2 regions of the Streptomyces platensis genome follow, and region 2 is predicted to be linked to the other one. Evidence: riboswitches for the same ligand, from Rfam matches in the RefSeq annotation. Region 2 holds a riboswitch; the other holds the start of a gene.
What was found. A riboswitch is a leader RNA that binds a small molecule or an ion and turns the genes downstream of it on or off. The one in region 2 is predicted to bind glycine.
Positions count from the first base shown of each region.

Region 1: another riboswitch for glycine. It lies ahead of gcvT (glycine cleavage system aminomethyltransferase GcvT); the one in region 2 lies ahead of gcvP (aminomethyl-transferring glycine dehydrogenase).

Region 1 is NZ_CP023691.1:6,098,568-6,101,965, reverse strand. Features, by position in the region: gene CP981_RS27165 (enhanced serine sensitivity protein SseB) at 1-359, opposite strand, end outside; gene CP981_RS27160 (AAA family ATPase) at 448-1,095, opposite strand; glycine riboswitch at 1,394-1,489, shown strand; glycine riboswitch at 1,490-1,607, shown strand; gene gcvT (glycine cleavage system aminomethyltransferase GcvT) at 1,641-2,768, shown strand; gene gcvH (glycine cleavage system protein GcvH) at 2,893-3,270, shown strand; gene glyA (serine hydroxymethyltransferase) at 3,397-3,398, shown strand, end outside.
Region 2 is NZ_CP023691.1:1,184,225-1,187,622, reverse strand. Features, by position in the region: gene CP981_RS04890 (DNA polymerase IV) at 1-593, shown strand, start outside; gene CP981_RS04885 (PRC-barrel domain-containing protein) at 503-886, opposite strand; glycine riboswitch at 1,001-1,097, shown strand; gene gcvP (aminomethyl-transferring glycine dehydrogenase) at 1,285-3,398, shown strand, end outside.

The sequences.
Region 1 (3,398 bases), 4.9 Mb from region 2:
CCGTCGGGATTGACCGCGATGCCGATCTGCGGCGGCAGCCCGCGGGCGAACTCCCGGGCCGGGGCGACGGTGAAGGACATATGCGAGCCGATCACCCGCAGGAACTCCTGCTCGGAGCTGTAGACCGGGACGTAGTGCGCCCCGTCGAGCTCCACGGTGGGCAGATCGAGGCCGCGGGTGCCGGGACCCGCGCTCTCCGGACCGCCGCCTTCGGGCAGCGGCACCCACAGCCGGCTACGGCCGAGGACCTCGACGATCCGGCCGCCGGCGCCCGGGTGTCCGACCGACGCGGACAGCACCTCTTCGAGCTCGTTCGCCGGCCATGCCAGCTGCGGTATCCCCTGCTCCGGAAATGTCATTCGTCCCACCCGTTCCAAACCGCGCCATCTGGCCAAAGACCCTAGACGAGACGGCGCGCGGTGCGGCGTGCGGGGGCGTGCCCGGCGACTAATGGAAGGTGACCGTCTCCAGGGCTCTCGCCGACCGCCGGTCGAGGAGGGCGGCAGAGCAGAAGCCCTTGGGCAGCCGGGCCGATTCCGCGGCGCCGACCAGCCGGCCCACCGCCCCGCGGTGCCGGGCGAAGGCGTACCCCGACACCCCGCGGCCCCGTGACTCCTGGCCGGAAAGCGCCACCTCGGGCGCCACATCGAGTAGCACCAGATGCGCCCCGCGGCCGCCGCGCCGCGCCGCGCGCGCGATCCAGCGGCGCACCCACGCCAGCGTCCCGCAGTCGTGCACCACCACGCTGTCACCGGAGCGCAGCGCACGGCCCAGGGTCAGGTAGTGGGCGGCCCGGACCAGCGGGCGGTAGAGCCCGTACGGCAGCCGGCGCAGCCTGCCGTGCTCCCAGCGCTCACGGACGTCCTGCGAATCGATGCGGTGCACGACGGCGCCGTGCCCGTCCAGCGGCGGCACGACCCGGTGCATCAGGGTGCTCTTGCCGCTGCCCGGCAGCCCGGAGACCACCACCAGGTCGCCGGCCGGGAACCGCAGCTCGGTGGCGCCGGGCGGCCGCCGCTCGCCCCGCAGGTCCACGACCGCGGTGCGGCGTCCGGGCCGGATGACGGCCCGCCGCGTACGGCCGGTGCGGGACATGGCGGCGGACGGCGCCGTCGGCACGACGTCCGGGGGCACGACCCCTGAAGTCGCCCCGAATGCCGCTTCGCTGTGCACCGTGATCGCCCTCCCCGCCCGTTCTGGTCCGGTTCGAGTCCGTCCCCTACCCGCAGAGTGTCAAGAAAAGGTAATGCCCATCAAGGCGATTGTCCGATCTGCCCACGTCGTGGGCGGGGCGGCGGAGGGGGCTCCTTTATCCGGCGATCCCGTGCAATGATGTGGCCGCCACGTGCACATCACAGCTCACCTGTGCACCGCCAACTGCATACCGGCCGCTTGAACCCGCGCGGGAGAGTCCCCGGCCGCCACGGCGGGGCGCCGAAGGAGCAAGTCCTCCCTTGAATCTCTCAGGCCCCTATACCGCACGGGCGAGGCAGATCTGAAAAGCGAGCCGCTGCCCGGCTGACGGGCCGGCTCCACCCAAGGTGCAAACCGGGTCCGTTCGCGGGATACCGGTGAACCTCTCAGGTTCCGATGACAGATGGGGAGAACGTCTTGTCACCCCTGCCTGGGAGCCCGGAACCATGACTGATGCCCCCCGCCGTACCGCGCTGGACGCCACCCATCGCGGGCTCGGCGCGACCATGACCGACTTCGCCGGCTGGGACATGCCGCTGCGCTACAGCAGCGAGCGGGATGAGCATGTCGCCGTCCGTACCCGCGCCGGCCTCTTCGACCTCTCCCACATGGGCGAGATCACCGTCACCGGGCCGCAGGCCGCCGACCTGCTCGACTACGCGCTGGTCGGCAACATCGGCGGCGTGAAGACGGGCCGCGCCCGCTACACCATGATCTGTGAGGACAAGGGCGGCATCCTCGACGACCTGATCGTCTACCGCCTCGCCGACCAGGAGTACATGGTCGTCGCCAACGCCTCCAACGCCCAGGTGGTGCTGGACGCGCTGAGCGCGCGAGCGGGCGGCTTCGACGCCGCGATCCGCGACGACCGGGACGCCTACGCGCTGCTCGCGGTGCAGGGCCCGGAGTCCCCCGGCATCCTCAAGAAGCTGACGGACGCCGATCTGGACGGTCTCAAGTACTACGCCGGGCTGCCCGGCACGGTCGCCGGGGTGCAGGCGCTGATCGCCCGTACCGGCTACACCGGTGAGGACGGCTTCGAGCTGTTCGTCCGGCCGGCGGACGCGGTCGCCCTCTGGGAGGCGCTGACCGAGGCGGGCAAGGACGCCGGGCTGGTGCCCTGCGGGCTGTCCTGCCGGGACACCCTGCGCCTGGAGGCGGGCATGCCGCTCTACGGGCATGAGCTGACCACCGCGACGACGCCGTTCGACGCGGGTCTGGGCCGGGTCGTGAAGTTCGAGAAGACCACCAACGGCGGGGACTTCGTGGGCCGCGAGGCCCTGGCCGAGGCCGCCGAGCGTGCCGAGGCCCGGCCGCCGCGCAAGCTGGTCGGGCTGATCGCCCGGGGCCGCCGGGTGCCGCGGGCCGGGTACCCGGTCGTCACGGCCGACGGCACGGTCATCGGCGAGGTCACCTCCGGGGCCCCGTCCCCCACGCTCGGCAAGCCGATCGCCATCGCCTATGTCGACGCGGCCTACGCCACCGCGGGCACGGAGGGTGTCTGCGTGGACATCCGTGGAAGCCATGAGCCGTACGAGGTCACCGCGCTGCCGTTCTACAAGCGGCAGAAGTAACCGTTCACCGACGGCAGGCGGCGGCGCGCGCCCGCGCGTCTCACTGCGCAAGACGTGCCCCCGGACTTCGTCCGGGAGGTGCCCCCCTTCACGATCACACCCTCGCGTACAGGAGAATCGAGCCATGAGCAACCCCCAGCAGCTGCGCTACAGCAAGGAGCACGAGTGGCTGTCGGGCGCCGAGGACGGCGTCTCGACGGTCGGCATCACCGAGCACGCGGCCAACGCGCTCGGCGACGTCGTCTACGTGCAGCTCCCCGAGGTCGGTGCCACGGTCGCGGCGGGCGAGACCTGCGGTGAGCTGGAGTCGACCAAGTCGGTCAGCGACCTCTACTCGCCCGTCGACGGTGAGATCGCCGAGATCAACGAGGACGTCGTCAACGACCCCTCGCTGGTGAACTCCGCCCCGTTCGAGGGCGGTTGGCTGTTCAAGGTGAAGATCAGCGGCGAGCCGGGCGACCTGCTCTCGGCCGACGAGTACGCCGCCTTCATCCAGAGCTGAGCCCCCGGCTCTCCCCCGCTCCCGGGCCCGCCCGGACGGGAGCCCCGACCGCCACCGCCCGCGCGGAAGCTCCCCCGGACCCCGTCCGGAGAGGCCCCTCGCGCCCCTGACTCCCCAGGAACTCTCAT
Region 2 (3,398 bases):
CGGTGGTCATCAAGGTGCGTAACTACGACTTCTCGACGCTGACCCGGTCCGAGACGCTCCGGGGGCCCACCGACGACCCGGCGGTGATACGGGAGGCCGCTGTGCGCCTGCTGGAGACGGTGGATACCACCGGCGGGGTGCGGCTGCTGGGTGTGGGTGTCAGCGGGCTGGCGGACTTCACACAGGAGGATCTGTTCGCCCAGCTGGCGACGGAGCGGGAGGCGGCGGAGGCCGCGACCGCGGCGGCCGTGGAGCAGGCCGACGGGGAGCGGGAGCCGCACGAGGCCGAGGAGGAGCGGCCGCGGCGCTGGTATCCGGGGCTGGACGTGGTCCACGACGAGTTCGGCGCGGGCTGGGTGCAGGGGAGCGGGGTGGGGAGAGTGACCGTCCGCTTCGAAACGCCATGGTCCGCACCGGGGAGGGTGCGGACCTTTGCTGTCGAGGACCCGGCGCTGCGGCCGGGGGAGCCCCTGCCGCTGGTGGGCGGGGCGCCGGCCGACGGTCAGTCGTCCGAGCCGGCGATCTTGCCGAAGTTCTTGTCGCCGGAGCCGGGGGACACCGGGTCGGTCGGGGAAGAAATATCCAGTCGGTAGTGGTGATAGAGCTGAAGTTCCTGCTCAGGGGAGAGATGGCGGCCCACGCCGAAGTCCGGTGCGTCCTTGATCAGCTTGCGGTCGTAAGGGATGTGCAGGCCCTCACCGACCATCTTGCTGGGCTCCAGGGGGACGAACGCATCCCGGCTGAAGAGTCCGGTGCGCACGGCCGCCCACTCCGGTTCCCCCGTCGCATCGTCGAGGTAGACCTCGTCGATGGTCCCTATTTTCGCGCCATTGCGGTCGAACGCTTTGCGGCCGATCAGGCTTCGGGGATCGATATCGGTTTGCACGGCCCCTCCAATTGGTCGCAACTGCCCTCTGACAACTACCAAACGGCACATTTCATGCCCCGGCCACTCGAAGGAGCCTTCGAGAGCCACGCTGGTAGGCTGGCGAATGGCCGCAGACCCCGTGCGGGAGAGTCCTTGTCGTTCGCGACCAGGGCGCCGAAGGAGCAAATCCTCCCCGGAATCTCTCAGGCACACGTACCGCATGGACGAGGTCACTCTGGAAAGCAGGGCGGGCCGCGGAAGCCACAGTGCCGGGACCCCTCCTCACCGACGGTGAAAGCCGGACCGCCATGCGCGGGCCGGTGAAGCTCTCAGGTTGAATGACAGAGGGGGAGGCCGTCCGGGCACCCGTGCCGTGGTGCCCCTCGTAGGTCGTACCGACCAGGAGGCCCCCGCAGATGACCACCAATCGCATCTCCTTGACCGAGCTGGAACGCGGCACCCCCTTCGAGCGCCGGCACATCGGTCCCGATCACGCGGCGCAGGCGAAGATGCTCGCGCACATCGGATTCGGGTCGCTGGACGAGCTCACCGCCACCGCCGTACCCGATGTGATCAAGAGCGCCGAGGCGCTCGGCCTGCCGCAGGCCCGTACCGAGGCCGAGGTGCTCCAGGAGCTGAAGGACCTGGCGGAGCGCAACGAGGTCCTGGCGTCCATGATCGGTCTCGGCTACTACGGCACGTTCACCCCGCCGGTGATCCTGCGCAACGTCATGGAGAACCCGGCCTGGTACACGGCGTACACGCCCTACCAGCCGGAGATCTCGCAGGGCCGCCTGGAGGCGCTGCTGAACTTCCAGACGATGGTCGCCGACCTGACCGGACTGCCCACCTCCGGTGCTTCACTGCTGGACGAGGGCACCGCCGCCGCCGAGGCGATGGCGCTCTCCCGCCGGGTCGGCAAGGTCAAGCAGGGCGTGTTCCTGGTCGACGCCGACTGTCTGCCGCAGACCATCGCCGTGATCGAGACCCGTGCGGAGCCCACCGGCGTCGAGGTCGTGGTCGCGGATCTGTCCGACGGCATTCCGGCCGAGATCGCCGAGCGCGGGGTGTTCGGTGTGCTGCTTCAGTACCCGGGTGCCTCCGGCGCGGTGCGGGACCCCCGCGCCGTCATCGAGCAGGCGCACGAGCTGGGTGCGATCGTCACCGTCGCGGCCGATCTGCTCGCCCTGACGCTGCTCACCTCGCCCGGTGAGCTCGGTGCGGACATCGCCGTCGGCACCACCCAGCGCTTCGGTGTCCCGATGGGCTTCGGCGGGCCGCACGCCGGCTTCATGGCCGTCCGTGACCAGTTCGCCCGCAGCCTCCCCGGCCGTCTGGTGGGCGTCTCCGTCGACGCCGACGGCAACAAGGCCTACCGCCTGGCGCTTCAGACCCGTGAGCAGCACATCCGCCGGGAGAAGGCCACCAGCAACATCTGCACCGCGCAGGTGCTGCTCGCCGTCATGGCCGGGATGTACGCGGTCTACCACGGCCCCGAGGGCCTGCGGACCATCGCCCGGCGGACCCACCGCTACGCCGCGGTCCTCGCCGAGGGCCTGCGGGCCGGCGGGGTGGAGATCGCACACGGCACCTACTTCGACACGCTGACCGCGCGGGTGCCCGGCCGGGCCGCCGAGGTCGTCGCCGCCGCCCGTGAGGCCGGTGTCAACCTCCGGCAGATCGATGCGGACCTGGTCGGCATCGCCTGTGACGAGACCACCGGGCGGGCGCAGCTGGCCGGCGTCTGGGGTGCCTTCGGGGTGTCCGGCGACGTCGAGCAGCTGGACGCGGCCGCCGCCGACGCGCTGCCGCAGGGGCTGCTGCGCCACGACGACTACCTCGCCCACCCGGTCTTCCACGAGTACCGCTCCGAGACCGCGATGCTGCGCTACCTGCGCACCCTCGCCGACAAGGACTACGCGCTGGACCGCGGCATGATCCCGCTCGGCTCCTGCACGATGAAGCTGAACGCCACGACCGAGATGGAGCCGGTCACCTGGCCCGCGTTCGGTCAGCTGCACCCCTTCGCGCCGGCCGAGCAGGCCCAGGGCTACCTCACGCTGATCCAGGAGCTGGAGGAGCGGCTGGCCACGGTCACCGGCTACGACAAGGTCTCCATCCAGCCGAACGCCGGATCGCAGGGCGAGCTGGCCGGTCTGCTGGCCGTCCGCGCCTACCACCGCGCCAACGGCGACGAGCAGCGCACGATCTGCCTGATCCCGTCCTCGGCGCACGGCACCAACGCCGCCAGCGCCGTGATGGCCGGAATGAAGGTCGTCGTCGTCAAGACCGGTGAGGACGGCGAGGTCGACACGGACGATCTGCACGCCAAGATCGAGAAGTACCGTGACGAGCTCGCGGTCCTGATGGTGACCTACCCCTCCACGCACGGCGTGTTCGAGGAGCACATCACCCAGATCTGCGCGGCGGTGCACGAGGCCGGCGGTCAGGTCTACGTGGACGGTGCCAACCTCAATGCGCTGGTCGGGCTCGCCGAGCCCGGAAAGTTCGGCGGCGATGTCTCGCACCT